Regions from separate parts of the Cytobacillus sp. Hm23 genome, predicted to be linked through region 1. Evidence: predicted binding sites of a transcription regulator. Region 1 holds the regulator's gene; each other region holds the start of a gene.

The links. The regulator Rex, encoded in region 1, represses fermentation and respiration genes when NADH is low (regulators of the CRP and FNR family bind a similar motif). The targets are predictions, from matches to a motif close to TTGTGAAATATTTCACAA.
Region 2: a site for Rex is predicted at 5,862-5,879, ahead of ACSVDA_RS18615 (4Fe-4S dicluster domain-containing protein). Genes of this name have one in related genera too.
Region 3: a site for Rex is predicted at 3,347-3,364, ahead of ACSVDA_RS01615 (YwiC-like family protein). Genes of this name have one in related genera too.
Region 4: a site for Rex is predicted at 3,758-3,775, ahead of adhE (bifunctional acetaldehyde-CoA/alcohol dehydrogenase). Genes of this name have one in related genera too.

The regions. Positions count from the first base shown of each region.
Region 1 is NZ_JBPXRQ010000061.1:5,510-13,898, reverse strand. Features, by position in the region: gene ACSVDA_RS23150 (ABC-F family ATP-binding cassette domain-containing protein) at 1-994, opposite strand, end outside; gene ACSVDA_RS23145 (hypothetical protein) at 1,356-1,571, opposite strand; gene moaC (cyclic pyranopterin monophosphate synthase MoaC) at 1,593-2,078, shown strand; gene ACSVDA_RS23135 (redox-sensing transcriptional repressor Rex) at 2,111-2,749, shown strand; gene ACSVDA_RS23130 (twin-arginine translocase TatA/TatE family subunit) at 2,848-3,024, shown strand; gene tatC (twin-arginine translocase subunit TatC) at 3,042-3,794, shown strand; gene ACSVDA_RS23120 (DUF2161 domain-containing phosphodiesterase) at 3,948-4,703, shown strand; gene ACSVDA_RS23115 (YdiK family protein) at 4,858-5,052, opposite strand; gene ACSVDA_RS23110 (CPBP family intramembrane glutamic endopeptidase) at 5,056-5,814, opposite strand; gene groES (co-chaperone GroES) at 6,700-6,984, shown strand; gene groL (chaperonin GroEL) at 7,084-8,389, shown strand, end outside.
Region 2 is NZ_JBPXRQ010000035.1:40,034-48,422, forward strand. Features, by position in the region: gene ACSVDA_RS18585 (NapH/MauN family ferredoxin-type protein) at 1-660, opposite strand, end outside; gene tatA (twin-arginine translocase TatA/TatE family subunit) at 860-1,075, opposite strand; gene ACSVDA_RS18595 (4Fe-4S dicluster domain-containing protein) at 1,098-1,652, opposite strand; gene ACSVDA_RS18600 (chaperone NapD) at 1,649-1,909, opposite strand; gene ACSVDA_RS18605 (nitrate reductase cytochrome c-type subunit) at 2,161-2,574, opposite strand; gene napA (nitrate reductase catalytic subunit NapA) at 2,586-5,141, opposite strand; gene ACSVDA_RS18615 (4Fe-4S dicluster domain-containing protein) at 5,188-5,775, opposite strand; gene ACSVDA_RS18620 (YueH family protein) at 6,157-6,396, shown strand; ZMP/ZTP riboswitch at 6,654-6,737, shown strand; gene ACSVDA_RS18625 (bifunctional 5,10-methylenetetrahydrofolate dehydrogenase/5,10-methenyltetrahydrofolate cyclohydrolase) at 6,916-7,755, shown strand; gene adhP (alcohol dehydrogenase AdhP) at 7,978-8,389, opposite strand, start outside.
Region 3 is NZ_JBPXRQ010000002.1:26,400-34,788, forward strand. Features, by position in the region: gene menE (o-succinylbenzoate--CoA ligase) at 1-1,046, shown strand, start outside; gene ACSVDA_RS01605 (enoyl-CoA hydratase/isomerase family protein) at 1,099-1,878, shown strand; gene ACSVDA_RS01610 (NAD(P)H-dependent flavin oxidoreductase) at 1,911-2,888, shown strand; gene ACSVDA_RS01615 (YwiC-like family protein) at 3,425-4,138, shown strand; gene argC (N-acetyl-gamma-glutamyl-phosphate reductase) at 4,640-5,671, shown strand; gene argJ (bifunctional ornithine acetyltransferase/N-acetylglutamate synthase) at 5,733-6,959, shown strand; gene argB (acetylglutamate kinase) at 6,971-7,738, shown strand; gene argD (acetylornithine transaminase) at 7,977-8,389, shown strand, end outside.
Region 4 is NZ_JBPXRQ010000017.1:18,756-27,144, forward strand. Features, by position in the region: gene aspS (aspartate--tRNA ligase) at 1-1,448, shown strand, start outside; RNA gene ssrS (6S RNA) at 1,513-1,698, shown strand; gene ACSVDA_RS12770 (tRNA threonylcarbamoyladenosine dehydratase) at 2,033-2,800, shown strand; gene ACSVDA_RS12775 (RsfA family transcriptional regulator) at 2,886-3,608, opposite strand; gene adhE (bifunctional acetaldehyde-CoA/alcohol dehydrogenase) at 3,945-6,548, shown strand; gene pflB (formate C-acetyltransferase) at 6,564-8,389, shown strand, end outside.

The sequences.
Region 1 (8,389 bases):
TTAAAACTTCATTTCCACTTTGACGTTCGATGTCAAAGTGGAACGAAGCGGATTTTTCATCTCCAGCAGGCTTATCTAGGACTGTCATTTTCTCCAGTTGTTTTCTTCTACTTTGTGCTCGTTTTGTTGTTGAAGCTCGTGCTAAGTTTCGTTGAACGAAATCCTTAAGCTTGGCTATTTCACCTTGCTGCTTTTCATAAAGCTTTAAATCGTGTTCGTAATTTTCTGCTTTCTTCTTTAAATAATCACTATAATTTCCGATGAATTTTGCCGAATTAGTTCGAGATATTTCGTATACTTGTGTAACGACTTTATCAAGGAAATAACGGTCATGAGATACGATGAGAATAGCTCCTGGATAGCCGAGTAAATATTGCTCCAACCAAGTAAGTGTATCAATGTCAAGGTGGTTAGTAGGCTCATCTAGTATTAATAAATTTGGCTTTGCTAATAATAGCTTCCCTAGAGCAAGCCTCGTTTTTTGACCACCACTTAAAGATGATATAGGTGTTGAGTAATTAAAGCTTGAAAACTGAAGTCCGTGTAGAACAGCTCGTATATCAGCTTCATATTGATAGCCACCTTGTTCTTTATATTGAATTTGTAAATGATCATACTCTTTTAATAGTTTGTCGTAATCTGCCTTGTTTGACATTAGGCTTTGATTGGACATTTTTTCTTCTAGTTTACGTAATTCCATCTCCATTTTTTTTAACGGTTCAAACACGGTTAACATTTCTTCCCAAATAGATAAGTCCGAATCTAAGCCACTATGTTGTGCTAAATATCCAATAGAAATGTCTTTCGGTTTCATGACGCTTCCGCTATCATGAGACATGTAACCTGCTATTATTTTCAATAAGGTTGATTTACCAGCGCCGTTACGGCCAACGACAGCTATCCTATCTTTCAATTGTACTTCTAGCTTTATATTCGATAAAATAAGATCAGATCCAAAATATTTTGTGAGCTGATTCACTTGTAACACTATCATGTTAGTTCACCTCTGTTATAATAGTTTTAGTGTATCTTAAAATGTATGAAATGAGCAATATTCTTTCACTGGATTCCAATGTTTACTTATCTAAGGCTTGAGAAGTGCTTATTTTTAACAATAGTTTATCTTGGTTTGTATGCGCTTTCTTATTAAAGACATTTTAGGCTTAGCTTTGATATCATGTACGATGTATAGGCTCTTTTCGTAGAATTTTTGCTATTGACAGTAATTTAGGACAGCAAAAAATGAATTTATGCAATTGACCTCATTTATAATGAGGAAAAAGCTACAACCGCTAGGTTTATACGTATTTTTTCTTAAAACGAATAACAGCAATTAATGCGAGTAAAGCCTTGTACTAAAACATAAATAGGATTACTAATAGTATTTGTTGCACCTTTTCATCATTAAAACTATAACAATAGGCTAAATTATTAGTTACAATTGCCACACCACTTACGAAAAAGCCATTTACTAAGAAGGTGATAGAAACGGCCTTGCCTTGGATGTACATATAGTTTTCACGCCTTGTTAAAGTAACGACAGGATTGTAAAAATAGTGTAGTATAGTCATATTGAGAGGTGAAAAGCAACAGTGTCTTCATTTACACATTTTAATGATCAAGGTAGAGCAAAGATGGTTGATATTTCTGAAAAGGGCGAAACATTAAGAACTGCTATAGCGAGATCAAGTATCTCAGTTAATAAAGAAATTTATGAACAAATTATTCATTCAAAAATAAAAAAAGGGGATGTTTTAGCTGTAGCTCAAGTGGCTGGTATTATGGCTGCAAAAAAAACATCAGATATTATCCCGATGTGTCACCCAATTAGTTTAAAGGGTGTCGATATCACATTTACATGGGAAGAAGAAAAGCAATTATACAAGCTTATTATTATCGTAGAAGTTAAAACGAAGGGTAGTACAGGTGTTGAAATGGAAGCTTTAACTGCTGCTAGCACATGTGCCTTAACTGTTTATGACATGTGTAAAGCAGTTGATAAAGGTATGGTTATTGGTCCAACTTATTTATTAGAGAAGACTGGTGGAAAGAACGGAGACTTTATTAGAGAGCAGTGAATGAATAGCTGTTTGAATGTGGGGGAATAGAAGTGAATAACGAACAAACAAAAATTCCACAAGCTACTGCAAAGCGTTTGCCATTGTATTATCGATTCATTAAAAATCTTCATGCTGCAGGTAAGCAGCGCGTATCTTCTGCTGAATTAAGCGAGGCTGTAAAAGTAGATTCAGCAACAATACGTAGAGATTTTTCGTATTTTGGTGCTTTAGGTAAAAAAGGGTATGGTTATAATGTTAATTACTTATTAACATTTTTTCGACAAACACTAGATCAAGATGAACTGACAAAAGTGGTGTTAATCGGGGTCGGGAATTTAGGTACTGCATTTTTAAATTACAACTTTATTAAAAATAATAATATGAAAATTGAACTTGCATTTGATGTTGATGAACAAAAAATTGGCTCTACAGTTGGAGATGTTCCTATTTATCATATGGATGATTTAGAAAAACATATTACCAAAGATGTAAGTGTTGCCATCTTAACTGTACCTGCACCAGTTGCTCAAGGGATGACCGATCGTTTAGTAGAAACAGGTATCAAGGGTATTTTGAATTTTACACCAGCTCGAATTAATGTACCTGATCATATTAGAATTCATCACATTGATTTAGCAGTTGAGTTACAATCTTTAGTATATTTCCTTAAAAACTACCCAACTGAATAGTAGCTCTACTGGCATTGTGGTCGTTTGCATGATCATCGAGTTATAATAACAATATATGCTTTATAATGATAGATCAGGAAAATTATTTGTAATTTATGATGGAGGTGAGACCAATTAACATAGGAATTGGAAGTCTTATATTAATTTTAGTGATCGCACTCGTTATCTTTGGTCCAAATAAGCTTCCTCAATTAGGAAAAGCTGCTGGAGACACACTTAGAGAATTTAAGAGAGCGGCACAAGACATTGCAAATGAAAATAATAAAAAGAAGTAACATTAGGATGAGAAAGTATGAATGATAGTAAAGAAATGTCTGTATACGATCATATAGGAGAGCTAAGGAAGCGTCTAATTATCGCAGTCGTTTTCTTTGTTGTTGCTACAATTGGAAGCTTTTTTTTGGCAGAGCCAATCATTGTCTATTTACAACAGGCTGATGAAGCAAAAGAGCTGACGATGAATGCATTTTCCTTAACTGATCCAATAAAAATTTATATGCAATTTGCTTTTATTATAGCTTTTGTAATTACTGCACCAGTTATTTTATACCAGCTTTGGGCGTTTATTAGTCCAGGTCTATATGAAAAAGAGCGGAAAATCACTTTAAGTTATATACCAATTTCAGTGTTACTATTTTTAGGTGGGGTTTCATTTTCCTATTTTATTCTATTTCCATTTGTTATTGAGTTTATGACGAGGATATCTGAACGCCTAACGGTTAATCAAGTTATTGGTATAAATGAATATTTCCAATTTCTATTTAAAATCACTATTCCATTTGGAATATTGTTTCAGCTTCCTGTCGTTGTGATGTTTTTAACTAGACTTGGCATAGTCACGCCTATGTTTTTAGCGAAAATAAGAAAATACGCATATTTCGTTTTACTAGTTATAGCAGCATTTATTACGCCACCTGAGCTCATTTCACATCTGATGGTGACGATACCTTTATTTATTCTATATGAAATAAGTATCTTTATCTCAAAAATAACCTTTCGGAAAGTGGAAAAACTAGAACAGGAACTCATGACTGAGAATGAGTAACAACCATACAATAATCATAACAAAGTTAATCAAAGTGAGTTTTTACAAATTGTAGAGGCTCACTTTTTTCATTTAGTATTTTCTAGCGGTTATTTTGTGAGTATATGCAAGTATAAAGATCGTATTAGTATCTTATATTTAAGTATTGAATAAATGAAGAAAGTAATGATGTTAATGAACAATAAAACAACAAAATTGTATGAGGTTGATTTATATAAACCTATTCAAGACCATTTTATAGAACAGGGGTATGAAGTATATGGAGAAGTCAATCATTGTGATATAGCAGCTATAAAAGACGATGAGCTAGTGATCGTGGAGCTTAAGCTTAATATAAGTATAAAGCTGTTAATACAAGCTACTAAAAGGCAGCGTTTATCCGATCAGGTGTATATTGCCATCCCGAGGCCTACATATTCTTTGCGTTCTAAAAAATGGCAGGATATTTGTTATTTGGTCAGAAGGTTAGAATTAGGCCTTATGATTGTAACTTTTAAAAATGGTACTGCACAGGTAGAAATCATTATAGCCCCAGCTGACTTTGATCGAAAAAAAAGCATGCAACGCAGCAAGAAAAAGAGAGATTTACTTTTAACTGAAATGCAAGGCAGGCATCGTGACCATAATGTTGGTGGAAGCAAAAATCAAAAAATCATGACGGCGTACAAAGAAAACTGTATTCATATTGCTTGTTGCCTCGAACGTTTAGGTCAGTTATCAACAAGTGATCTTCGCCAAATGGGAACCGGTGATAAAACTGTATCCATTCTTAATAAAAATTATTACGGCTGGTTTGAAAGGGTGCGAAGAGGAACTTATTCACTTAGTGATAAAGGCAAGAATGAGCTAACTTCATATCCACAACTTGTTCACTATTACGGTGAATTAATAACAAATAAGCTTGGTTGATACAGAGAAAGGTATTTTGGGTAACTCATATGTATTTAGAGAAGAAAAGATGTCCCGAACATATGCCTGTATTCGTGCTAAGCTAAAAGCAACAATTAATGTGAAATCAGCCATAGAATAAAACAACCTTCCTATTAACTAGGAAGGTTGTTTATTATTTTATATTTTTTAGTTTGTTATGAAAGATAAACATACGAATAGCCACTCCAAAATCAAGGGTGGCTACAAAAGACAATATGAGAGTGGGGAAATTCCAAATTGTTTCTTGAGCTGATTGAATTGCGAGATATGTGAAAACGATTCCTATAAAACTATATATAAATCCAAAAAATAAAGGTGAGCGGCGCATATGTTATAATCCTCCAATAATCGACTGCATTTGTTCCAGTTGTTGTCGCATTTGTTCAATGTCATCCTTGTAGATAGTTTGTATTAAGACCACAAATGTATTCATTGAAACGTGTGCAATAATAGGTACGAGTATTCTTTTTGTTTTCACATAAAGAAAGGCAAAAGTAAATCCCATTGAACTGTATATGAGTATGTGCTCTGGCTCACCATGAACTAGGGCGAATATGACAGAACTAATAAGTGCTGATATCCAAAAATTATATTTCTTATACAACGAGCCAAAAATGATCTTTCTAAAAATGATTTCCTCTAATATTGGTGCGATGATTGAAGTGACAATAATGAATAACGGGACCAATTCAAAAATTCCGATAAGCACTTCAGTATTTTCTGACCCTGGATTAATTCCAAGTAACATTTCAATATTTGCTGCTAAAGATTGTGCAAATAAAGCAAGGAAAATACCTGCGATTGACCAGAAAATAGCTTTACCAGTAGAGGGGTAATCTTCAGGAATCACTCTGTTAATCATATCTTTTTTCATAATGAAGAGGATAATCATTAATCCGAGGATAAAGCTAATTACAGCCCAATAACCAACCCTAATGACTAGCGCAATATCATTAGAATGAGCATCCTCGCCTACACCTAAAATTTCTAATAATGGCACACCTAAAGTCGCTGAAAATTGGACAATAATATACGCGATAATTACATACCAATAATGTCTTTCGAACGGTGGAAATATTTTTTTAATCAATAAAATAATCTCCTTTAAATGTTTGTTCATGCTGCTTTAATTTTTAATAGTATTTTGCTATTTGGGAATGTCTTGTTCCCCTTCGCAGCTTTTAGAGGTCACCATGTCATTTTATCAGAAAGAAAAATCCCTATTCAAATGATATACCTTAATGATTTGACATTGTTAGCCTATATAACGATTTTCATCATAGTTGTCCGATTAAAATATGCACTAATAATGTATGTCCGATATACACGGGTTAGTACAATACTTACCGTATTTTATCACAGTATTCTAACATACTCATGTATATTATGTTTTTTATGTTTATTCCTACGTATTTGTGACATAATTTTAAAGGGTTAAATGATAAAGGTGTTTACATAAGAAGGTATACATTTTATTTCAATCATGTAAAACCTACTTAGCGTTCCAATACACCAATACATCAACTATTAACTCTAAAAGATCATAGACGTGGGCTGTTTTTGATTTAAATAATGTTTTTCGCACTAAGCAATTGCTAAGTACTTAACTAGAGTTATGGCATCTTCTTCTGTAAAGCGATGATAACCGTATAAAACACTTTTTCTATGCTGGTATCAATAGCGGCAAAGATTACGAAAAGAGTCTTTCTATATTGAAGACTATGACAAGAAATAAAGCCAACATAGTTGCTCTAATTGTGTAATAAAAAATAGGACGAATGTCGTGGTTATACAAGGGAGAACTTGTCTATTTATGGGGTATATATGAAATTAGGAATTTTTTTCTGCTTTAGACTTGCAAAAACATTTGAGATTCATTAATATAATAGTTGTGTTAGCACTCAAGTATAGCGAGTGCTAATAGAAGAATATTGAACAATAATACCATTTAAATTATTTGAGGAGGTTGTTTCACTTGTTAAAGCCATTAGGTGATCGTGTTGTTATTCAAATTGAAGAAACAGAAGAAAAGACTGCAAGTGGTATCGTATTACCGGATACTGCAAAGGAAAAGCCTCAAGAAGGAAAAGTTGTAGCTGTTGGTTCTGGTCGAGTACTAGACAGCGGTGAGCGTGTAGCTCTTGAAGTAGCTGTAGGTGATAGTATCATCTTCTCAAAATATGCTGGTACTGAAGTAAAGTCTGACGGTAAAGAATACTTAATCGTACGTGAAAGCGATATTTTAGCTGTACTTAGCTAATTTTATCCACCTTTGTACTTAACATAATGTGTGATGTTCAACAGCATACGGATTGAACATTATTTAATAGATTAGGAAAATTTGAGGAGGTAAAACAATATGGCAAAAGATATTAAATTTAGCGAAGAAGCACGCCGTTCTATGCTAAGTGGTGTAGATGCACTAGCTAATGCTGTAAAAGTTACATTAGGACCTAAAGGACGTAATGTAGTATTAGAGAAAAAATTTGGTTCTCCATTAATTACAAATGATGGTGTTACAATTGCAAAAGAAATCGAATTAGAAGATGCATTTGAAAACATGGGTGCAAAGCTAGTTGCTGAAGTAGCTAGTAAAACAAATGATGTAGCTGGTGACGGTACTACTACAGCAACTGTTTTAGCACAAGCAATGATTACTGAAGGCCTTAAAAACGTAACTGCTGGTGCAAACCCTATGGGCGTTCGTAAAGGAATTGAGAAAGCTACTAAAGTTGCAGTTGAAGAGCTTAAAGCAATCTCAAAACAGATTGAAGGTAAAGAATCAATCTCTCAAGTAGCTGCAATTTCTTCATCTGATGAAGAAGTAGGGCAATTAATTGCAGAAGCTATGGAACGTGTTGGTAATGATGGTGTTATCACTATTGAAGAATCAAAAGGCTTCGCAACTGAATTAGAAGTTGTTGAAGGTATGCAATTTGACCGTGGATATGCTTCACCATACATGGTTACTGATTCTGATAAAATGGAAGCTGTTTTAGAAAATCCATATATCTTAATTACTGATAAGAAAATTGCGAATATCCAAGAAGTGTTACCTGTATTAGAGCAAGTTGTTCAACAAGGTAAACCACTATTAATGATTGCTGAAGATGTAGAAGGCGAAGCTTTAGCTACATTAGTAGTAAACAAACTTCGTGGTACATTTAATGCAGTAGCTGTTAAAGCTCCTGGATTCGGTGACCGTCGTAAAGCGATGCTTGAAGATATTTCTATCCTAACTGGTGCTGAAGTAATCACTGAAGACCTAGGATTAGACTTGAAAGCTACTACTGTTGCTCAATTAGGTCGTGCTTCAAAAGTTGTTGTAACAAAAGAAAATACAACAATTGTTGAAGGTACTGGCGCATCTGATAAAATTGCAGCACGTGTAAACCAAATTCGTACACAATTAGAAGAAACTACTTCTGAATTTGATAAAGAAAAATTACAAGAGCGCCTAGCTAAATTAGCTGGTGGCGTAGCGGTAATCAAAGTTGGTGCAGCTACAGAAACTGAATTAAAAGAACGTAAGCTACGTATCGAAGATGCTTTAAATGCAACTCGCGCAGCTGTTGAAGAAGGTATTGTTTCTGGTGGTGGTACTGCGCTAGTAAATGTACACAGCAAAGTAGCAGCAATTGAAGCTGACGGAGATAAAGCTACTG
Region 2 (8,389 bases), on a different contig from region 1:
ACAACGATCACAGCCAGTACATAAATCATGGTCAAATTTCACTCGAAACATTCCAACTCTACCAATGGCTTGATAGAAGCCTCCAAGAGGACAAATATATCGACACCAGCCTCTTTTTGAAATGAGCAAGTCAAATAACATGATAAAAAGCAATAGCCAAAAACCAACTCCACCAGTGAATAACATGTTTCGCATCGTAAATCCGATTGGTGAGAAAACCTCAAATACTGGCACACTAATTACGAATGATAATAGTAGTATAAGTCCAGCAAAGTATACCTTTAAATGCCTATCCATGTGTTTATCAGGCAACTGGACAATTCCCCTGATTTTATCAATGAAATCTAACATCGTATTGACTGGACATACCCAACTACAAAATACTCTCCCACGGATCAGTACATAAAACAGCAAAATAATTAACGCACTACCGATAAAAGTTAAATGAAAGGTTTTTGAAGCAAGCATTACTTGTAGTGTAGCAAAAGGATCTGATAAAATAATTCCAAAAAAACTAGAGGATGATAATGAACCGAAAAAGAAGTTTTCACCCTCAATGTCTACGAAAAACAATGGAGAAAGAAACAACAATAAAATTCCAAACTGCACGAACCTTCGTACAACTGTCCATTTATGATATGATTTTCTTTTCAATCTCATCCATTTCATCCTCACATGAGGTTCCTTGTTCTCATTATATATTTTGCTCTTATCATTAACTTTATTGAGTTTTTATACGGTTGACACCACTTTAAAGAAGAAAATACACCCGAACTCTAGTTGTAAGTAAATTATTGTTAACTTAGAAAACAACAATTTTTTTAGAAAATTAACAGAGCTATCTTAAGCATTGAAAAAGTTATTGCTTTACTGACTCTGTGCTTTCCTTAATAACCTGCTTTGCTTCTATCACTTCTTTGCCTGTATCATCAACTAATTCTTTTGTTGCTTTTTTAAATTCTTTTAATGTTGACCCAACTGCTCTCCCCAATTCTGGAAGCTTGTTAGGTCCAAATATGACAAGAGCAAGGATGAGAATGAGGATAAGACCTGGTACACCAATATTCGATAACATACGTGACCCCTCCAAAATAAGCTTATATAGTATTCACAAATATCCCTTTGTACTGTTGAATACAGCTAGAAACACACAGCCCACATCCATTACAAAGTTTATCATCAACTTTAGGTTTCCCATCTATTATCTTTAATGCCCCCTCAATAGGACATGATCTCACACAGTAATCACACATCACTTCACGAAAAGCCAAACAATTTTGTTGTTTGATTTCAGCTTTGCCTATGGCAGGGTTTTGCATCAAGCCATCTTTACTTAACGCGCTTGTAGGGCAATGATCAATACACTTTTCACAAAAAGTACATGCAATATCATTAGGATCAAGATAGGGAGTGTTGGTAAGCTTTGCTCCGTGTTTCATTGAAAAAAGAGAAATCGTATTTTCTGGACATACATCTTTACAGATACCACAACGAGTACACGAAGTTAAAAAGGCTAATTCACTTTCTGCACCTGGAGGTCGAATAAAATCTCTCTCTTGTTCTATTTGTGGTGCGATAAAATTCCCTATAAAGCCGATTGTAGAACTGATGTTAAGTGAAAAGAAACTGCGCCTAGTCATTTTCTCAGTCATTGTATAACATCTGCCTCAGAGATTTGTTGCCCCTCAAAATTTGTATACACAAGACATACCGTAAGTACACCCTCAATTCCCTCAAATAACTTCGATGTTTCGTAGCTATCATTAATCGTATCTGCCTCTAGAGTAATTATTACCTTTGATTCAGCTTCAATATGATGTACCTCTACTCCAGAAATTTTTTCAAGTTCGGTTGCAGCTTCCGTTGCTTTTCCTATAATCGTCTCAATAAGGATGCCAGAAATCACCATAAAATCTCCCCCTTTACACATACATCTTGATGAAAAATAAATAAAACTGACCTCACATTAGATAAAATCTATATGCTGATTAATTTTTACTCTTGTACAGCATATTGAAATTGTGAGGCCTGTTGTACTACTTATGACATATTTTTCATGATATATTTTGTCTGTATTGTTGTTTTTTCGTAGACAGCAAAGTTTTTCTTTAGAAACTTACAACCACCTTTACCTCGTTGTATTGATATAATATTTTTCATTTATGGTTGGTTAAAAGCAGGTTTTGTATCGTTTTGTGTAGCATGGCACTGAATACAGTTATCTCTATAGATTGGATTGCCTATTTTGTCATCTACATAATGGTCGGCAGGCGGTGTAGGCGCACCTGTTGCTTCATTTCCATGACATGCAGTACAGCTTTCATATCGTAACTCAGGGTTCCATCTGTCAATATGGTCATCTGGTTGCATTGGTGGTGCCCCTTGTAATACCATCGAAGCAGCATCTTCTCTGTCATCAGATGATAATTGTGGTAATGTGACCGTCTCAACAACAGGTTCTTCAGTTACTTCTGGTTCTGTTTGCTGCACCGGATCTGCAGTATCATTTGAACAACCAATAAGACTAAAGACTAATACAGAAATTACAAATAATAACAAATTTCTTTTTTTCATGTGCTCACCCCCTAAGCCTTTTCAATCTTAACTGCACATTTTTTATAGTCGGGTTGTTTAGAAATCGGACAATATGTGTCTAGTGTTGCTAAATTAATTAATGTTTCTTCCGCAAAGAATGGTACGTAGATAAGACCTTTAGGTGGATTTCCACGCCCTTTTGTTGTAGCTTTCACTTTCACTTCACCACGACGTGTAATAACTTTGACCATATCACCTGTTTTTATGCCCAATGCTTCTGCATCCTCAGGGTGAATTTCACAAAATGCTTCAGGTACTGCTCGGTGTAATTCTGGAACACGTCTCGTCATCGAACCGCTGTGCCAATGCTCCAACACGCGACCAGTGCATAACCAAAACGGATACTCTTTATCTGGAATCTCAGATGCATCCTCAAATGGACGGAAGAAAATCGTAGGTCTATGATCAGTAGATTTATAAAAATCAATGTCTTTATATCTTCCTGGTTGACCAAATTCCTCAATATTGTATTGGTCAAAACCATCCTCTTGTTTTCCATACGAATAACGCCAATTTGTTTCGAGCCATTCGCCATTCACTTCACGAACAGGCCAGCAAATACCGTGTTGCTTAAAGTACTCTTCATATGGTGCTAACTGTTTTGCTTTAGTCTTTAATTGCTTGCCGAGCTCCTGTACTTCAGGATTTTCATGCGTATGTGGATTAGAGAACATTCGGTACTCTTCCCAAAGTATTTTGTTTACTTCATGCTGGTCCTCAAGTAAATCATTTTTGTCATAATCCCAAATATTGCCGAATATAACATCAAAGGCATCTTTATCACCTATTTTTTTACCTTCAAGCACACGTTTTGCTACTTGAACAATTGCCCATAAATCCCATTTTGCCTCACCTGGCGGTTCGGTACATTTTTCAAAAACATTACTACGCCTTTCAGCATTACCAAATTGTCCTTCTCTCTCCACCCACATGGATGCTGGAAAAACAACATCTGCCATCTCAGTTGAACGAGTCGGATAAACTTCAGATACGACGATAAATCCATCCTTGACACCTTTTCCGTCAGGATCATTCCCTCTGAAGCGGTTGAGCTTAGGCATCGTTTGTCCCCAGTTGTTTGACATACTCCACATAAACTTAACATTTCCGTTACCCAATTCTCGGAACATTTTGACCGTATGATAACCTGGTGTTTCAATCGGATCTAAGTATCCTTTTGGAAGATTCCAAATCAATTCACTAAATTGTCTATGTTCCGGTTTTTTCACCTCTAAGTCAGCTGGTAGACGATGCGCGAATACACCAACCTCCCGAGCTGTCCCACACGCACTTGGTTGGCCCGTTAATGAAAATGGACCGTTACCAGGTTTACTTATTTTACCAGTCATAAGATGAAGGTTGTATACTAAATTGTTAATCCAAGTCCCTCTTGTATGCTGGTTCATTCCCATCGTCCAAAGTGACATGATTTTTTTATTCGGATCAGCGAACTCTTTTGCTAATTCTTCAATCTGTTCAGCTGGAACACCAGACAATTCTTCGGCCTTTTCAAGCGTGTATTCACTCACCATTTGTTTATATTCTTCAAATGTTATATTCCAGTCTTTCCCTGCAACCTTTCCAACCTCTGTAGCTTCATAATTGTCATCGAATGTGTGACCAAGGTTTTCGGTACCTGCTTTGAACTGACAATGTTCTTCAACAAACTTCTTGTCATACGCATCATTGACTATGAGATAGTTGGCGATAGCATTCGCAATAGCTAAATCCGTTTGCGGTCTAAAGACAAGTACGGATTCCGCAGTTTCAGATGTACGGGATGGTCTCGTTGTTAAGTCATAATGTTTGACATTCGTACCACTTAATTTTCTTGCAGTTAGACGAGAATATAGAACTGGGTGCATCTCTGCCATATTTGCTCCCCATGTGACAAAAACATCAGCTTCATCTAAATCACGATAAGATCCCATTGGTTCATCTGATTGGAATGTCTTCATAAATCCAGCAACTGCACTTGCCATACAAAGACGTGCATTTGGATCAATATTATTATTTAACAATCCTATTTTCCATAACTTCACTGATGCATACCCTTCAGTGATCGTCTGTTGACCTGATCCCCAAAAGGCAATAGATTTAGGGTCTTTAGCGTGATTCTCTTTTAATTTATTTGCAACTAAATCTAAAGCTTCTTCCCAAGATGCCTCTCGAAAACCTTCCATCGTCCCTTTTTTACTTTTGTCTTCTCTAATTAATGGCTTCGTTAAGCGATCTTTGCCAAAAAGAATCTTTCCTACGTAATACCCTTTAATACAATTTAAGCCACGACTAGAGCGGTTGTCAGGATCACCTTTTGTGGCAACAACTTTACCATCTTTTACACCAACGAGTACTCCACAACCAGTCCCACAGAAGCGACATACCGTTGATTTCCATTCATCAGGTTCAACGTTAGCCATTTCCTGTACGACAGGATCATTTTGCGGTTCTACTGGTGTTGTCGCTTCATCCTTTTTACAGCCTGCAACTGCTAATGTTGCGGAAACTGCAGTTGCTTTTAATAAAGATCTGCGTGTTAACTCCATTAAATAACTCCTCCCCCATTACAAATTCTGTTTCTTTTTATAAAAGCTAAAACAATCCTCTTACTTCTCGTGGCTTCACACGAATTGCAACAGGATTGTCAACAACACATCTTTGTTCACAAATCCCACATCCTACACATTTATCGACATCAATGATTGGGGCGAACACTGCATGAATATCGTCACCGGGTTTTAAGTAAATATCTAATTTAATCGCTTCATCAATAAGCGGACATTCGCGATAACATACTTCACAACGCATCCCCTCATAAGCGATACAATGTTCAGGATCAATGATTGCTGTTCCCATTTGAACGTCTTCAACTTTGTTAATTCCAAATAAGGCAGTTGTAGGACAAACCTCAATACAAGGGAAATCTTCACATAATCTACAAGGATTTTCTCTAGCTTCAATAAATGGTGTACCTAATCCGAAACCATGCGCCTCAGTACCCATCTTAATGCTGTCATACGGACATGCTTGATTACACTTTCCACAACGTACACATAGTGCTAGAAATTCATCTTCTTCAGCTGCTCCAGGAGGACGAAGAACAGTTTTGTTTCCACCTTTCATAAGTGAAAGTAATTCGTAAGCAGCTAGACCACCTATTAATGTCTTTAGCAGATTCATACCTTTCAGAATGATCCCCCCTCCTTGAGCAAAGATCTTAAAAACATTACTATCATAATAAAAGTACCATTTTAAATAATTGAAAAATGTGATAAATCTCACATTAATTAACATCACTACAACATACTTTTTGACAATTTCAAAATAAAACTTCACATTTATTTCACAAAAATGCCACACCTATTCACATAAATGAAAACGCCTTCATTTATTTCGTTTTTTATGAAATTCATTAATACAGACTTTACAAATCATATAATTTCATCAAAAATAAATGTATGGAAAAGCTGCTTCTGTTGTGCACAATGAAAGCAACAACAAATTAGTATATAAAGCAGGCTACTATTTACTAAAACATTATGGATAATAAGGATGATGAAGATGAAAATTCGGAAAGCTATAATCAATAATCAACAAGAAAAAATATACTTATACGAAAATAAAAAAGAAGAGTATTCTATTATCGCCATTCCAATTATTGAGTGGTCTTTCAAAGTTGATTATGAACTGGACGCTGAAACGCTTAAAAGCATACTTAATTCTTCACTCAAATCCCATACAAATGCAGACACTTCTCAAGACTTGACTAACAAAATATCACAGTGGGTTCGTGAAATGTGACAATTATTTTAGTTATACATAAAAAACTGAACATTACTAGGTTATTTTGTAGATATTGTTCGTGATTTATTATACAATAAACATGGTCTATCATATTTTGCATTGACTGTTGCTTCTCTAACAAAGAAAATACAGTATACGAACGAGCGTACATGGCATCTATACTTCTTGTAATTTTGTAGAAAGCTGCATGATATCCTCAACATACTGTTGAATTTAATTACATTAGCAACAAAGTTTACGAAAAAAGAGCCGTTATTTTTTACAGTTACTGACGACAATTGTGGAATGAACCACGAGGGAGCTGTAAAAGAAATTGCCGTGTCGTCTGGGCAGAGGCATCTGGATCAGCGTATGTGCCAAATTTAGTCTAGGAGTTTTTATTGATATGAATGTAGGAACCATACATTAAAACAAATTAGGCTCTTCTCATTAAACAGGAATACATGAAAATATTAGACTATTAAGCACTATTACGTTTTCTCCAGCCTCTTTGTATATAATATAGGAGGGATAAAGTTGGAAGAAAAATTGATTTTAGATGGAACTAAGGTTGCCAATTCTGTAAAAGACAGCTTAACAATGCGTGTATCTGCATTAAAAGAGCGAGGCGTTAATCCTTGTTTAGCTACAATTTTAGTTGGAGATGATCCTTCTTCTGCCACTTATGTAAAAATGAAAGGGAATGCGTGCGACCGGTTAGGCATTTTCTCAAAACGCATTCATCTACCAAAAGAAACTCAAACTGAAGAACTATTACAAATCATTCAGGAGCTTAATAATGATCCTTCTACACATGGCATCTTATTACAGCACCCAGTGCCAAGCCATATAGATGAACGGGCTGCCTTTGAAGCAATTGATATTGAAAAAGATGTAGATGGTGTCACTAGTCTCGGTTTTGGACAAACATCGTTCGGCTTTGGAAAATATCCTTCGTGTACACCTGCAGCTATTTTAGAAATTATCGATTATTATTCCTTGCCAATTGAAGGTAAACATGCAGTTGTTATTGGACGAAGCCCTATTTTAGGAAAACCAGTGTCAATGATGCTGCTTAACAGGAATGCAACTGTAACGACATGTCATTCAAAAACACAAAATTTAGCAGACATTATTAAACAAGCAGATATTGTCGTTGCTGCAGTTGGCAAACCTAATTTTATTAAAGGAGAATGGCTTAAAGAAGGTGCTGTCGTGCTTGATGCAGGTTACAACAAAGGAAATGTTGGTGATGCAGATTATGATAGCTGTTTAAAATATGCTAGTGCAATCACTCCAGTCCCAGGAGGAGTTGGACCTGTAACTATATCAATGTTATTAAAACATACCGTTGATTCAGCTGAAGGAACCTTATAAATATAGAAAAGCTCAAAAGCAATTGTTGCTTTTGAGCTTTCTTCTTCTTTTTTATAGGTTGTTTTCACATTAATTGTTGCTTTTCGTACTAAGAACAAAACACGTACACAACTATAGTTCGTGGCATCTTTTCTTTTGTACAACAATGACTAACCGTGTTAAACCACTTTTTTTGGTACTAATTGGATAACAATAGCAACAAAGTTTATGAAAAGAGCCTTTTTATATTTCCATAACAACTCGTCCGTTAATTTTGCCCGCTTCAAGATCAGCAAATATGTCGTTAATATCTTCTAACTTAGCTTTCGTCACCGTTGTTTTCACTTTTCCATCTGCAGCAAATTGTAAAGCCTCTTGTAAATCCTTTCTAGTTCCAACAATCGATCCCACTACACTAACAGCATTTAAAACTGTATCAAATATTGGTATTTCGATCATTTCAGGAGGTAGTCCGACTGCAACACATTTTCCACCGCGTTTTACTGCACGATAAGCTTCATCAAATGCTTTTTTTGAAACTGCTGTACAAATCGATGCTTGAACGCCACCGAACTCCCTTTGGATGTATTCTGCAGAATCTTCATCAAGTGGGTTAACAGTATCATCTGCTCCAAGCTCTTTAGCAAGATTTAAT
Region 3 (8,389 bases), on a different contig from region 1:
GCGAAAATGATGTTCATATGATGATGTATACGTCTGGTACGACTGGGAAACCAAAAGGAGCAATGTTAACTCACGGGAATACACAATGGAATGCAATTAATGCAATTCAATTTTTAGCTTTCAAAGAAAATGACATTACTTTAACTGTGGCACCTTTATTCCATATTGGTGGGATGAATATTCTCACAACCCCTGTACTATATAAAGGAGGAACTGTCGTTCTTCAAGACCATTTTCAACCAGATAAGGTACTACATGCGATACAAACTTATAAAGTAACTAGTCTCTTTCTTGTTCCTGCAATGTGGATGGCTCTATTACATTCTAACCTCATTAATGACTATGATCTATCATCTTTTCGATTTTGCATTTCTGGTGGCGCACCATGTCCTCTCACAGTGATTGAATTTTTTCAGCAAAAACAAGTACCGTTATATGAAGGTTTTGGATTAACTGAAACAGCTCCATTTGTAAGTTTACTAGATGCTAAAAATGCTTATCGAAAGATGGGCTCAGTTGGTAAGAACCCTATACACACTGAAGTAAAAATTGTAAATGATTTAGGAAGCAGTGTAGAACATGGTGAAGTCGGTGAATTACTAGTCAAAGGCCCTAATGTGTTTGCAGGATATTGGAATAAACCACTTGAAACGAAGAAGGCTATTAAAGATAGTTGGTTCTATACAGGGGATTTAGCCAGAATGGATGATGAGGGGTTTATTTATATTGTAGATAGAAAGAAAGATATGATTATAAGTGGCGGAGAAAATATTTATCCTGCTGAAGTGGAACAAGTTTTATATAAGCACCCTGATATCAAAGAAGTTGCCGTAGTTGGGGCAGTAGATGAGACATGGGGTGAGGTCCCTAAGGCATATATTGTTTTACATGATACTGACAATAATTTGACGCTCCAGCACTTCACAAAATTTTGTAATGGAAAGCTTGCAAATTATAAGATTCCTAAACATATAGAATTACTTTCTAATCTACCTCGAAATGCAACTGGTAAAGTATTAAAAACTCAACTAAGAAACATGTTGTGATAGTACGTGAACGGTCTTGATCTTATAAGAGAAACAAAAGGAGGAATATAGAATGATGAATAATTTAGTATTATATGAATTGCTAGATCGTACAGCTGTAATTACGTTGAATAATCCTGATAAGCTGAATGCACTGTCTTTTGATTTAATTGAGGAACTTGAAGAAGCTATTCGAAAAGCGGAGAAGGATGAGCATGTGCAAAGCATCATTTTGACAGGTACTGGTCGTGCATTTAGTTCAGGTGGGAATGTAACTGATTTTCCAGATTTGAATGCAGTGAACGGTCGTAAATATTTGATAGAGGGACATGATTTACTTAAAAGAATTTATGCTTTAGAAAAGCCAGTTATTGCTGCTGTCAATGGATTAGCAGTTGGAGGAGGGTTTAACTTAGCTCTTTGTTGTGATTTTGTTTTAGCTTCAGAGAAAGCTGTATTTTCTCAAATCTTTGCAAAAATTGGTCTAGTTCCTGATATGGGAGGAATGTTTCTTTTACCACGCACTGTAGGGTTACAAAGGGCAAAGGAGCTTATGTATTCAGGACGAAAAATTACTGCAAAAGAAGCGTTTGAATATGGTATTGTGCTTGAATTAGTATCCGCTGAACATTTAATGGAACGAGCAGTTGAATTTGCGAAAACAATAACAGAAGGTGCTCCAAATGCAATTGCATTAACTAAGTCGATTTTAAACCATAGCTTTGAATCAAGCTTCGATCACATTTTAGCTGAAGAAGCTATGGCGCAAGGTATTGCCTTTACAACGAAAGATCATAGGGAAGGAGTAACATCATTTTTTGAGAAAAGACAACCACAATTTTCAGGTAGATAATTTGCATATGAATTAAAAAGGGGGAGAAGATAATGAACGAAAAATTGCCTAAACATATGACTACTAATTTAACTTTACCAGTCATTTCAGCACCAATGTTTCTCATATCAAGTCCAAAGTTAGTTATTGAAAGTTGTAAGTTAGGTGTCATAGGTTCATTTCCAACATTGAATGCTAGAACAGTAGATATATTAGAAGGTTGGATGGCTGAAATTTCATCAGAGCTAGCTATTGCAAAAAAAGAAGACCCTCAACTGAAAGTTGCACCATGGGCTGTCAATTTTATCGTTCATCAAACAAATCCACGATATGAGGAAGACTTACGGTTAATAACTAAATATCAGCCCCCAATCGTTATTACATCACTTGGAAATCCGTCAGCTGTTGTTGAAATTGTTCATCATTACGGCGGTCTTGTCTTTGCTGATGTAAGTAACATTCCTCATGCTCGCAAAGCTACAAAAATGGGAGTTGACGGTTTAATTCTAGTATGTTCAGGTGCAGGAGGGCATGCTGGAACAATTAATAGCTTTGCTTTTGCAGGAGAAGTAAGAAAATTTTGGGATGGTATTACAGTCTTGGCAGGTTGCATCACGACGGGACGTGATATTCTTGCAGTTGAAGCTTTAGGTATGGACATGGCTTACATCGGAACGAGATTTATTAGTGCAAAAGAGAGCTTTGCAAGTGAAGATTATAGAGATATGTTAATAAATGCTTCTGTAGATGATCTTATTTATACTGATGCTATTAGTGGTGTATACGCCAATTACCTAAAGGAAAGTATTCTAAATGCAGGTATTGATATAAATGTACTTGATAAGAAACAAACTGTTGACTTTTCATTTATGAACCAAACAAATGCGAAAGTATGGAAGGATATATTTTCTGCAGGACAAGGCGTTGGCCAGATAAATAGAGCTCAAACAGTTGCTGAAATTATTGAGGAAATGCAACATGAATATCAGTTAGCTAAAGAAAGTCTGTCTAAATCTAAATCGTATGTTTGAAGAAAGATGCAAAGTAATATAAAATCGCAAGATAAATAAGTTGACGAGGTTTTTTCTATAAAGAATCAGTTCGCTTGACGTGTTTTAATTAATTTTAACTAAGTAGTCTATTCTAGGACATCTTAAGGCTAGAAGTCTTCAGCTTCTAGCCTTATAGTGTGGATTCAGAAAAGCAAAACGGCATAACTCGGCGAATTAGCGTGAGCCTACTACCATGAGAAATATCATTATTACCATGAACGTAAATATTCAGGTGATTATTAATACAGTTCATGTAAAGATAAGTAAACATGAGTTTTGAAAATTGTGTATAAATTAGTTTCTACAGATTTTTTCAAGGGGTTTTTTAGAACAGTTTGTTATAGTAACTAAAAATGGACAAAATAGACACATTTCAATATAGTTTCTCTCTTAATTGTTCTTAAAAAGTCATGAAAGGCCATTTGGTAGCTGAAACTTTGTGATTTATCTCACTTAATGTTTTATGTTGTTTCATTATAATAACAACTAAGAAAGTTTAGGTGAGGTGAACGAGTATGAAACCTTTGATTCCGAAACAACATGGTGCATGGGCTATGTTACTCATCCCATTTTTGGTAGGAATATTTGCTGGGCAGCCTTCTATGATACATTTCCCCTTATTCGGTGGCTGGCTATTACTTTATTTAGGTACATATCCTTTGCTCATGTTTTTGAAAGGGAAGCGACGCGAATTTTATCTCAAATGGACATTTATTTATATGTTTCCAGCTCTTATTTGTTTAGTTATAACATTGATTATAAATTATAAACTTTTTTATTTCGGCATTGTCATGCTGCCTTTTTTCGTGGTGAATGTTTATTTTGCAAAGAAAAACCAAGAGCGTGCTTTACTAAATGACATGAGTGCAATTACATCATTTAGTATCGGTGGAGTTGCTAGTTATTATGGGGGAACTGGTTCGATAGATTTTGTTGCTATTGGGATTTTGTTACTTTCAATGTTCTTCTTTATAGGAAGTACATTTTATGTGAAAACAATGATAAGAGAGAAGAAAAATAGTACATACCGTTGGATATCTTGGGGCTACCATCTAGGTATCATAGTCATATTATTTGTAAGTGGCTACCCTTGGTTTATTATTGCGTATATACCGAGTGTAGTCCGTGCTTTTTACTTTTATGGAAAAAATGTTTCTGTCTTGAAGGTAGGTATCTGGGAAATTATAAATGCTGTTTATTTTTTCTTAGTCGTTGTTGTGCTAGTCTAAAATAGCTTTGAAGTGTATATCGTATTAATAAAAGGGTGTTTTCGTATTGATTGTTGCTTTTCGTACTAAGTAATAAACACGTACACAACTAAAATTCGTGGCATCTTTTCTAGTGTTCAATAATGACTAACAATATAAAACATTTTTATGTTGCTAATTTGATAACATTAGCAACAAAGTTTACGAAAAGAGCCTAATAACAAGAGCTAACCAATTAAAGGTTAGCTCTTTTTGGTTCATTTATTTTTAAGGTCAATATTCAACTAAGCTACAACATAGGTTGATTTAATGTCTGTTCTATTTTTACAGCGTAATTAATAGTATTTATATAATAGTTTAAGATTTTTATCATATATTTATAAAAATACAATTGATTTTATATTTATTCAGTATTATAATGAAAACTAATTTTACGTGATGTTTAAAAAGCATGACAAAGACAGAGGGGTAGCTATGGATTGAGTGAATCAATGCTGCCTAAGAAATAGAGGGGGATCGGAGATGAGAGCTGCTGTAATCGGTGCAACAGGTTATGGAGGAGTAGAACTATTACGTTTATTGCAGCAACATCCAGTCGTTAATGTTCATTCTGTTCATTCATCTTCTAATGATGGATTACCATTAGGGCAGATGTATGGACATTTATCTGGAAGTTTGAACTTTCAATTAGAAAGTATTGATATTGACAAAATTGGTAGTGAGGTAGATGTGGTATTTATGGCCACACCTGCCGGTGTATCTAGTGAATTGACACCACAATTAAGTGAATATGATACACATATCATTGATTTATCAGGTGATTTGCGGCTACAAGATAATGAATCTTATGAAAGATGGTATAACAAGACACCAGCTCCATCTCAAATTGTCGAGGAAGCTGTGTATGGATTATCCGAGTGGAACAGCAATAAAATTAGTGAAGCTAAAATCATTGCAAATCCTGGTTGTTACCCTACTGCAGTATTACTCGGGTTAGCACCTTTAGTTCAGTTGAACTTAATTAAGGAAGAGTCGATCATTATTGATGCAAAATCAGGTGTTTCTGGAGCAGGAAGAAATTTAGCTACCTCTGTTCATTTTGCTGAAACAAATGAGAACCTAAAAATCTATAAAGTAAATAAACATCAGCATATTCCAGAAATAGAGCAAATGCTCCTAAATTGGAATGATAGCATTCAACCAATTACATTAAGCACCCATCTTGTTCCGATGACTCGAGGGATTATGGCTACAATGTATGTTGAGCCTAAAAAACAGCTCAAAATAGAGGAGTTGTATGATATTTATAGATGTGCATATGATGAGCATTATTTTGTACGATTAAAGGATACATTCCCTTCAACGAAGGAAGTTTATGGTTCAAATTATTGTGATATTGCATTGGTGAATGATGAACGAACTGGAAGAATTACAATTGTTTCAGTGATTGATAATCTCGTAAAGGGAGCAGCAGGTCAGGCTATTCAAAATTTAAATATTATACTAGGTATGGATGAACATACTGGCTTAAATTTACTTCCTGTTTATCCATAGACGATATATATTTTTTTACTTTCTCTTACGAAAAAATAATGGAGGAATAAGTTTGATTAATATGAAAACAAAAGTAGGTACTGTTAATGTATTGCCAGAAGGAACGATAACATCTCCAAAAGGGTTTCAAACTGATGGAGTTCATGCAGGGTTACGATACACAAAGAATGATCTTGGTATCGTTCTCAGTGAAGTACCAGCTACATGTGCTGCAGTATATACACAAAGTCATTTTCAAGCACCTCCATTAAAAGTTACGCAACAAAGTATTGCAGTTGAAAACAAGCTTCAAGCTATCGTTGTAAACAGTGCCTGTGCCAACGCATGCACTGGTGAACAAGGTTTGCAGGATGCATATGAAATGAGACATATATGTGCTACACAATTTTCGATGCAAGAACACTTTGTTGCAGTAGCTTCTACAGGTGTAATTGGTGAACTATTACAAATGAATAAGATCCGTTCAGGAATAAAAAAACTCAAACCTAACAAAACGAAAAACAATGCACAGCATTTTGAAACAGCTATTTTAACGACTGATACTGTTACAAAAAAGGTATGTTATCAGACCATTATTGATGGAAAGACAGTGACAATAGGTGGAGTGGCTAAAGGTTCAGGTATGATTCATCCCAATATGGCGACTATGCTTTCATTTATTACTACTGATGCCAATATTGATTCAACAATTTTACAAAATACGTTACGAATAATAACGAATCAATCATTTAATCAAATAACTGTTGATGGTGAGACATCTACAAATGACATGGTTATTGTGATGGCTAACGGGCTAGCTAATAATGAACCATTAACCCCAACACATTCTGAATGGAAGCATTTTTATACAGCTTTAAAGCATGTATGTGAAGATTTAGCTAAACAAATTGCTCGTGATGGGGAAGGAGCAACAAAGCTTATTGAAGTAAAAGTGAAAGGTGCAGTAAACGACGATGAAGCAAGGAAAATTGCTAAACAAATTGTCGGTTCTAACCTTGTTAAAACAGCGATTTACGGTAATGATGCGAACTGGGGAAGAATAATTGGGGCGATTGGACATAGTAGTGCATCAGTTAATCCAAATACTGTAGATATTACGGTCGGTTCAATAAAGATGTTAATTGCAAGTCAACCACAGCCGTTCTCCGAGGAAAGAGCAACAGCATATTTAGCAAATGATGATATTTATATTGAGGTACATTTGAATATAGGTGATGGCGAAGGAGTAGCATGGGGCTGTGACTTAACTTATGATTACGTCAAAATTAATGCAAGCTACCGAACGTAAGGAGGATGGGGATGAGTAATGACATCATCGTAATTAAATGTGGAGGAAGTGTTATAACAGAGCTTTCAGAACAGTTTTTTAAAGCGCTCCATGAACTTCATAAACGAGGAAAGAAAGTGGTTATTGTACACGGTGGAGGGCCAGTTATTAACCAATTTTTGTCACAACTGAATATACGTGTTGAATTTATAGATGGCTTACGCAAAACGACAAAAGAAGTGTTAGATGTTGTAGAAATGACATTAGCTGGAAAGATTAATAAACAATTTGTGACTAATTTATCTCAATATGGTCTCAAAGCTGTAGGACTATCAGGTTGTGATGGTCAAATGTTGCTAGTGAAGCCTATTGAATTTGGGAAGCTAGGTTACGTAGGTGAAGTTGATCATGTAAACGTGGATTTGCTTTTAACGTTACTTAACGATGACTACATCCCCGTAGTTGCACCAATAGGCATGAGTTCACAAGGGGGGAAATACAATATTAATGCTGATTCAGCAGCAGGGAGTATTGCTGAAGCACTCAATGCAAAACAATTATTGTTTGTTACAGACGTTCCAGGTATATTACAAAATGGTATTCTTTTAGAAGAAGCATCTGAAAACCAAATTAATGGCATGATAAGTGATGGGACGATTTATGGAGGTATGATTCCAAAGGTCAAAGCGGCTATTCACTCATTATCAGACAAACTACAAGAAGTGATGATTGTCAGCGGGAAAAATAGCATCTTATCTGCTAGCGGGTCGTTGTACGGAACGAAAATAAGAAAAATGTAAGAGTTTTTTAATAACTCTTGATCAATAAAGAGTGCATTTAGGAATGTGTTTCATAAATGGAAAGTATAGTATTTTTTCAGAGTATCATTCGCTATACAGGAGTTATCTATATCTAGCTCTAGCACCTATCCCTCGAGGTCACTTCGCCATTTCAACCGAAGGAAAAAAACGCCTTCATGTGAAATGTGTCCAGTGCTTGTCGGGGATAATACAGGTTCTAATTGGGAGGTAGCTTACAATGACGAAAGAAACGTTATTTCCAACTTATCAGCGTTGGGACATTCATGTTGCTTCAGCTGAAGGTTCACATATTACTGACGAAATGGGCAAAAGTTATCTAGATTTTGTATCTGGCATAGGTGTATGTAATCTAGGTCACCGTCATCCAAAAGTTCAACAAGCATTAGAAAAACAATTACAAACATTTTGGCACGTCTCAAATTTGTTTCATGTTGACTCACAGAAAGAAGTCTCACGTCTACTTGTTGAAAATAGTAACGGTTCAGCAGTCTTCTTCTGTAACAGTGGTGCTGAAGCAAATGAGGCAGCAATTAAACTAGCAAGAAAACATACGAATAGATCAAGAATAATTACATTTAAACAGTCATTTCACGGCAGAACATTTGCTACGATGACGGCTACAGGGCAGGA
Region 4 (8,389 bases), on a different contig from region 1:
AAACACCTCCTTTTGTAATTGCTGATCAATCAGAGGTTTCTGAAGATACCCGCTTAAAGTATCGCTACCTAGATTTTCGAAGACCGGTTATATTTGATACGTTAAAAATGCGCCATAATATTACGAAATCAATTAGATCATATTTAGATGGTGAAGAGTTTATAGATATTGAAACGCCAATTCTAACAAAGAGTACACCAGAAGGAGCGCGTGATTATTTAGTACCTAGTCGTGTTCATGAGGGAGAGTTTTATGCGCTGCCACAATCACCTCAATTATTTAAACAATTGTTAATGGTAGGTGGCATCGAAAAATATTATCAAATTGCACGTTGTTTCAGAGATGAAGATTTACGAGCAGATCGCCAACCTGAATTTACTCAAATTGATATTGAAACTTCCTTTATGGATCAAGAGGATATTATTTCGATGACAGAGCAAATGATGTCAAAAGTCATGAGTGATGTAAAGGGCCTGGAAGTATCGCTTCCGTTCCCACGTATGACCTATGACGAAGCTATGAATAGGTTCGGTTCTGATAAACCTGATACGCGCTTTGAGATGGAGCTAATAGACTTATCGGAACAAGTTCAGGACTGCGGATTTAAAGTGTTTTCAGGGGCTGTTAATTCTGGTGGTCAAGTCAAAGCACTTAATGTGAAAGGTGCTGCGAACTCTTTTTCTCGAAAAGATATAGATGCTCTTGCTGATTTTGTTAGTGTTTATGGCGCAAAAGGGTTAGCTTGGTTAAAAGTAGAAGAAGAAGGGCTTAAAGGACCTATTGCAAAGTTTTTCAGTGAGGAAGAACAAAGTGGCTTTATTTCTTCTTTAGAAGCTGTTGCAGGAGACTTATTATTATTCGTAGCTGATAAAAAAGCAGTTGTGGCAGATGCTCTTGGTGCATTGCGCATAAAGCTAGGAAAAGAATTAAACTTAATTGATGAAAATAAGTTTAATTTCCTGTGGGTAACAGACTGGCCTTTATTAGAGCATGATGATGAAGAAGGGCGTTATTACGCAGCACATCATCCTTTTACAATGCCTGCTCGAGAAGATATTGAATTGTTAGATACAGACCCTTCTCGCGTAAAAGCTGTAGCATATGATTTGGTGTTAAACGGCTATGAATTAGGTGGAGGGTCACTGCGTATATATGAAAGAGAGTTACAAGAAAAAATGTTTAAAGCTTTAGGCTTTACAGAGGAAGAAGCTAACGAACAATTTGGCTTTTTGATGGAAGCATTTGAATATGGGACACCACCTCACGGAGGTATTGCTTTAGGTTTAGATCGAATTGTCATGATCTTAGCAGGTCGTTCAAATTTACGTGATACGATTGCTTTTCCGAAAACTGCTAGTGCTAGCTGTTTACTAACAGATGCACCTGGAGAAGTAAGCATTGAACAATTAGCTGAACTTAATTTAGCGCTAACTGTGAAAAAAAGCTAATATGTCCAATATTTCCTCAACTTGATAACTGTAAATTGGTGTGATATTATAATAACAGAACTTGAAAGTCCTGATGTGTTCGTCTTATAACCTATTGTTTTGACCGAACAATAAGTTATACGGGAGCTTGAGTTTTCAAACAGCGTACATGCCTTCTGGATTTTAAGGACGTACTAACATTTGGAACAGGGCACCCACCTGCGGAGTGCGGGATCAAAACGAAGGCATCGACGGCACAATTGGGACTTCCGTTATAATAAAATAAAAAAGGTAAACCCTATACATGATGTGTAGGGTTTTTGTATCTATTAAAAGTACATAAATACTATACATTTGTAACAGACATAGCTTGAAAATCATACAATGGGCTGTTTTCCTAATAAATAAAAATGTTTACAGCTACAGTTTGTTGCAACTTTTGTTCTAGATTACGATGGCAACGGTCCAAAACGACTTTTTGCCAATACTGTTACATTTTGTATCTTGACGAAAAAATGATGTTCAAATCTTGTATTTATTATAATTTATGATATTATTTTTATCGGAAAACCTTGAATAAGTTTGTGACAAACGGAGTTGAGAATATGCTACATCAATTTTCTAGAAATGAATTAGCGATTGGGATAGAAGGATTAAACATTTTAAAAAATAGCACAGTGGCAGTACTTGGAATTGGTGGTGTAGGGTCATTTGCAGCTGAAGCACTAGCTCGATCTGGTGTAGGAAGGCTTGTATTAGTTGATAAGGATGATGTTGATATTACAAATGTAAATCGACAAATTCACGCGTTACTCTCAACAGTTGGTAAGCCGAAAGCTGACCTTATGAAGGACCGTATAAAAGATATTAATCCAGAGTGTCAAGTGATTGCGTTGAAAATGTTTTATACAGAGGAGACGTATGAGGAGTTTTTTAGTTATGGAATAGATTTTGTTATAGATGCGTCTGATACGATTTGTTACAAAATCCATTTAATGAAGGAATGCTTGCAGAGGGAGATTCCAATTATTTCAAGTATGGGTGCAGCAAATAAAATGGATCCTACACGTTTTAAAATAGCTGATATTTCTAAAACGCACACTGATCCTATTGCAAAAGTTATTCGAACGAAATTACGTAAAGAGGGTATCCGTAAGGGGATTAGAGTAGTGTTTTCTGATGAGAGTCCTATTGTGATTCGGGAGGATATTCGCAAGAAAATTGTTCCTGATGAAAATACGCCTATTAGAAAAGCTAAAATGCCACCATCATCCAATGCATTTGTTCCATCAGTAGCAGGGCTAATAATGGCAAGTCATGTGGTTACTGAACTGTTAACAGATATACCAATTAAACGAGTAAATCAGGGTTAAACATACTCTACATTTAACGGAGCTCGGCTTGGACCTTCTCGTTTCGACAATGACAAAAGCGTGGTCTAAAGATAGACCACGTTTTTTATTTAGCTAATTGTTCCAAGTTTCCGTTTTTATCCATTCTGAAAGCCGGAGACGGTCTTTCTTCATTATCATCAAATAAAACCATTTTCCGTGCTCGATCCATAATTTGTACTAATGCTTGATAGTCTTCTTGTATCATAGATTGCTTTTCGGACATTTTTTCAAGCTTTATAACTAGTTCTTTATTTTGCTTTGAAAGAGTTTGGTTTTCTTGTTGCAATTGTACATTTTCTTGCTGTAATCTCATTGAATGTTGATCTTGTACTTTAAGTTCTTTTAAATAAGAAATGCAATCTTCTAGAGATATTGAATTTGATCCAGCTGATGATTCTATAGGAGGCACTGATGTAGTCACTGGCGTAGTCAACAACTCTGTCGTGAACTCATTATTTAGATTATAGGTCTCTACTGGATTGCTATCATCAACTGTAGTAATCTGTGGTAGTGAAATTGTACTAGGAAGCTCATCTTGCTTCTTTAATCTGTCTAACGCTCTCTTTCTTTCTTTTCTTTGCTTTTTCGCAATGGCGATAGCTTGATCATACTTTCCTCTTACTTCCGCGTTCCACCGAAAACCACAAGCAGCAGAAGTTCGGTTAAGCTTATCACCTACTTCTTCGAAGGCTGATAACTGAGTTCCACCTTCACGAATATAGCGAAGTACTGTTTCTGCAAGTAATAGGTCTTCTTCATGAGACCATGCATCTTGACGAACTTTCACATAAACACTCCTATCTTCTGAAAAATTTAATTTACTATATAGTAGATTTTCTATTAATAGAATGGACGGCTATTATAATTTTTATACATTTACTAGTTTTTTTAAACATTAAAAGGTGTAAAAAGTGGGGAATATAAGTTTAATAATGTATGTGAAATTATTCACAATGTCGTCAAATTTAATGTAACTATTCACAACATATCGATAGTATAATAAATGTGTAAGATAATTAGTTAATTTAGTAAAAAACGTAGGTATCAAGTAAGTAGCTTTTTTTTAACACTCACATGTGAAAACATTCACAAACTTTAAGCGAGAAATTAGGAGGAGTTTCAAATGGCTGTTGAAGAAAAAGTATTAAAACAACAACAAGATGTTTCAAAAATGATTAATTCTTTAGTTGATCGTGGTTCTAAAGCGTTAAAGGAATTTCGCAATTATGATCAAGAAATGATCAATGACATAGTAAAAGAAATGGCTTTAGCAGGATTAGATCAACATATGCAATTAGCTAAGCTAGCAGTTGATGAAACAAAACGTGGTGTTTATGAGGATAAAATTATTAAAAATATTTTTGCTACAGAATATATTTATCATAACGTTAAATATGATAAAACTGTCGGCATTATTAATGATAATGAACACGAAGGGGTAATCGAAGTTGCAGAGCCAGTTGGTGTTGTTGCTGGTGTAACACCCGTAACAAATCCAACATCAACAACGATGTTTAAAGCAATTATTGCAATTAAAACTAGAAACCCAATTATTTTTGCTTTCCACCCATCTGCACAAAAATGTAGTAGTGAAGCTGCAAGAATTCTTCGTGACGCAGCAGTAAAAGCAGGAGCACCTGAAGGTTGTATTCAATGGATAGAAACGCCATCTATCGAAGCAACAAAACAATTAATGAATCATGATGGGGTTGCGATCGTCTTAGCAACAGGTGGTCCAGGAATGGTTAAATCAGCTTATAGTACTGGTAAACCTGCGTTAGGTGTAGGTGCTGGTAACGTACCTTGTTATATTGAAAAATCTGCTGAGGTGAAACGTTCTGTAAATGATTTAATCTTATCAAAAACATTTGATAATGGTATGATTTGTGCTTCTGAACAAGCTGTTATTATCGATAAAGAAATTTATGATGAAGTGAAAAAAGAAATGATATATCATTCTTGTTATTTCTTATCAGAAAACGAGAAGAAAAAAGTAGAAAAACTTGTTATTGATGAAAACAAATGTGCTGTTAATCCAAACATCGTAGGTAAACCAGCTTATGAAATTGCCAAAATGGCTGGTGTAGAAGTACCAAAAGATACTAAAATTCTAATGGCTGAATTAAAAGGTGTAGGTGAAGCTCACCCACTTTCAAGAGAAAAGCTTAGTCCAGTTCTAGCATGTTATAAAGTTAATAATACAGAAGAAGGGATTACTCGTGCAGAAGAAATGCTAGAGTTTGGAGGTCTAGGTCACTCTGCTGTAATCCATTCTGAAGACCAAGAAACCATTGAAGCTTATGGAAAACGTATGAAAGCATGTCGTGTCATTGTGAATGCTCCATCTTCACAAGGGGCAATCGGAGATATTTATAATGCATATATTCCTTCATTAACATTAGGATGTGGATCTTACGGTAAGAACTCTGTATCTTCAAATGTTGGAACAGCGAACTTATTAAATGTCAAAAAAATTGCGAAAAGGAATGTCAATATGCAATGGTTTAAGCTTCCACCAAAAGTTTACTTTGAAAAGCATTCTACTCAATATTTAGCAAAAATGCCTGAAATCTCAAAAGCTTTGATTGTAACGGACCCAGGTATGGTGAAGCTTGGCTATGTTGATAAAGTTCTTTATTATTTACGTAAACGTCAAGATTACGTCCATTGTGAAATTTTCTCAAATGTTGAGCCAGATCCATCTATTGAAACAGTGATGAAGGGTGCAGAAATGATGAAGGAATTCCAACCTGATGTCATCATTGCACTTGGCGGTGGATCAGCGATGGATGCTGCAAAAGGAATGTGGTTATTTTACGAACACCCAGAAACAACGTTCCATGGCTTAAAACAGAAATTTTTAGACATCCGTAAACGTACGTTCAAATATCCTAAACTAGGAAACAAAGCTAAATTTGTTGCAATACCAACAACTTCAGGAACTGGATCTGAGGTAACACCATTCTCTGTTATTACAGACAAGAAAAACAATGTCAAGTATCCGTTAGCAGATTATGAATTAACACCAGATGTTGCAATCGTAGATCCACAGTTTGTTATGACAGTTCCGAAGCACGTAACTGCAGATACTGGTATGGATGTTTTAACACATGCAATTGAAGCATACGTTTCTAATATGGCAAATGATTATACGGATGGTTTAGCGATTAAAGCTATTCAACTAGTATTTGAATATTTACCAAAAGCTTATCATAATGGTGCAGATGAACTTGCAAGGGAGAAAATGCACAATGCATCTACAATTGCAGGTATGGCATTTGCAAATGCATTCTTAGGTATTAATCATAGCTTGGCACATAAAATGGGTGCAGAGTTCCATATTGCACACGGTAGAGCAAATACATTATTAATGCCACATGTTATTCGTTTCAATGCAACAAAACCGAAAAAGTTTACAGCATTCCCTAAATATAAACATTTCATTGCTGATCAACGTTATGCTGAAATTGCTAAAGCATTAGGTTTACCAGCACGTACAACTGAAGAAGGTGTAGAGAGCTTAATCCAAGCGGTAATTAAATTAGCGAAAGAACTAAATATTCCTATGAGTTTACCTGAAAATGGTGTAGATAAAAAAGAATTTGAGGAAAAAGTGGCAATTTTGGCAGACAGAGCATTTGAAGATCAATGTACACCAGCAAATCCAAAGTTACCATTAGTTACTGAATTAGAAGAAATTTATCGTCAAACATTCAAAGGAGTATAATTTGGGGGGATTAGGATGAACAGGTTGAGTACGATTCCAACGGAAGTTGCTTGGAAGAACTTCAAAGAAGGAAAATGGCTGGATTCCATAGATGTACGAGATTTTATTCAAACAAATGTTACACCCTATACGGGCAAGGAAGATTTCCTTGCCCCCCCAACTCTAAAAACCACTCAACTTTGGGATAGAGTATTAGAGTTGATGAAAAAGGAACGGGACAATGGTGATGTACTTGATATTGATACACGGACAGTATCAACCATTACTTCACATGAGCCAGGGTATATTGATAAAAATCTAGAAAGCGTTGTAGGGCTCCAAACGGATGAGCCTTTAAAACGTTCCATCCAACCTTTTGGTGGTATCCGTATGGTAAAAGATGCTTGCGAGGCTTATGGGTATGATCTCGATACAGAAGTAGAGAAAACGTTTACTGAGTATCGAAAAACACATAATCAAGGGGTCTTCGATGCTTATACTCCAGAAATGAGGAAGGCACGTAAAGCTGGTATCATTACTGGGTTACCAGATGCATACGGACGAGGAAGAATTATCGGTGATTATCGCAGAGTAGCATTATATGGTGTCGACCGTTTGATGGATGAAAAAAGAAAGGCTCATGCTCGATTAGAGAATGATTTAATGAGTGACACAGTTATCCGTGATCGTGAAGAGATTTCTGAACAATTTAGAGCATTACAAGAGTTGAAAGATATGGCTGCATCATACGGGTATGATATATCAAAACCTGCAGTAAACGCTAGGGAAGCAATTCAATGGCTATATTTTGCATACCTTGCAGCGATAAAAGAACAAAATGGCGCTGCGATGAGTCTCGGTCGTGTATCTACATTTTTAGATATATATTTTGAAAGAGACTTACACAATGGGGTACTAACTGAATCAGAAGTCCAAGAATTAGTTGATCATTTTGTAATGAAGCTACGTCTTGTGAAATTTTTGCGTACTCCTGATTATAACGAATTGTTTAGTGGTGACCCGACGTGGGTAACAGAATCGATTGGTGGTATGAGTCTTGACGGACGTCCACTCGTTTCCAAAACATCATTCCGCTTCCTACACACGCTTGACAATCTTGGACCAGCTCCTGAACCTAACTTAACAGTACTTTGGTCGACTGAGCTTCCAGATCATTTCACAAGATATTGTTCAAAAATGTCAATAAAAACAAGTTCCATTCAATATGAAAATGATGATTTAATGCGTAAAGAATACGGTGATGATTACGGTATTGCATGTTGTGTTTCTGCCATGAAAATAGGTAAACAAATGCAGTTTTTTGGAGCACGTGCTAACTTGGCGAAGGCATTACTATATGCAATTAACGGTGGGATAGATGAAAAATCAGGTGTACAAGTTGGACCAAGCCTTGATCCAATTACTTCAAATATCTTAGATTATGAAGAAGTATTGAAAAACTATGATGAAATGTTAAATTGGCTAGCGAAGCTTTATATGAATACCTTAAATATTATACATTACATGCATGATAAGTATTCTTATGAGCGCATTGAAATGGCACTACATGATGAGGAAATATTACGTACTATGGCTTGTGGCATCGCTGGCTTATCGGTTGTAGCAGATTCTTTAAGCGCAATAAAATACGCAAAAGTAAGACCTATTCGAAATGAATATGGAATCGCGGTTGATTTTGAAATTGACGGAGATTATCCACAGTTCGGTAACGATGACGATCGTGTTGACACGATTGCAACAGAGTTAGTTGAGACATTTATGAATAAACTTCGTCTGTATCCGACGTATCGTTCTTCTGTGCCGACACAATCTATATTAACTATAACTTCAAACGTTGTGTA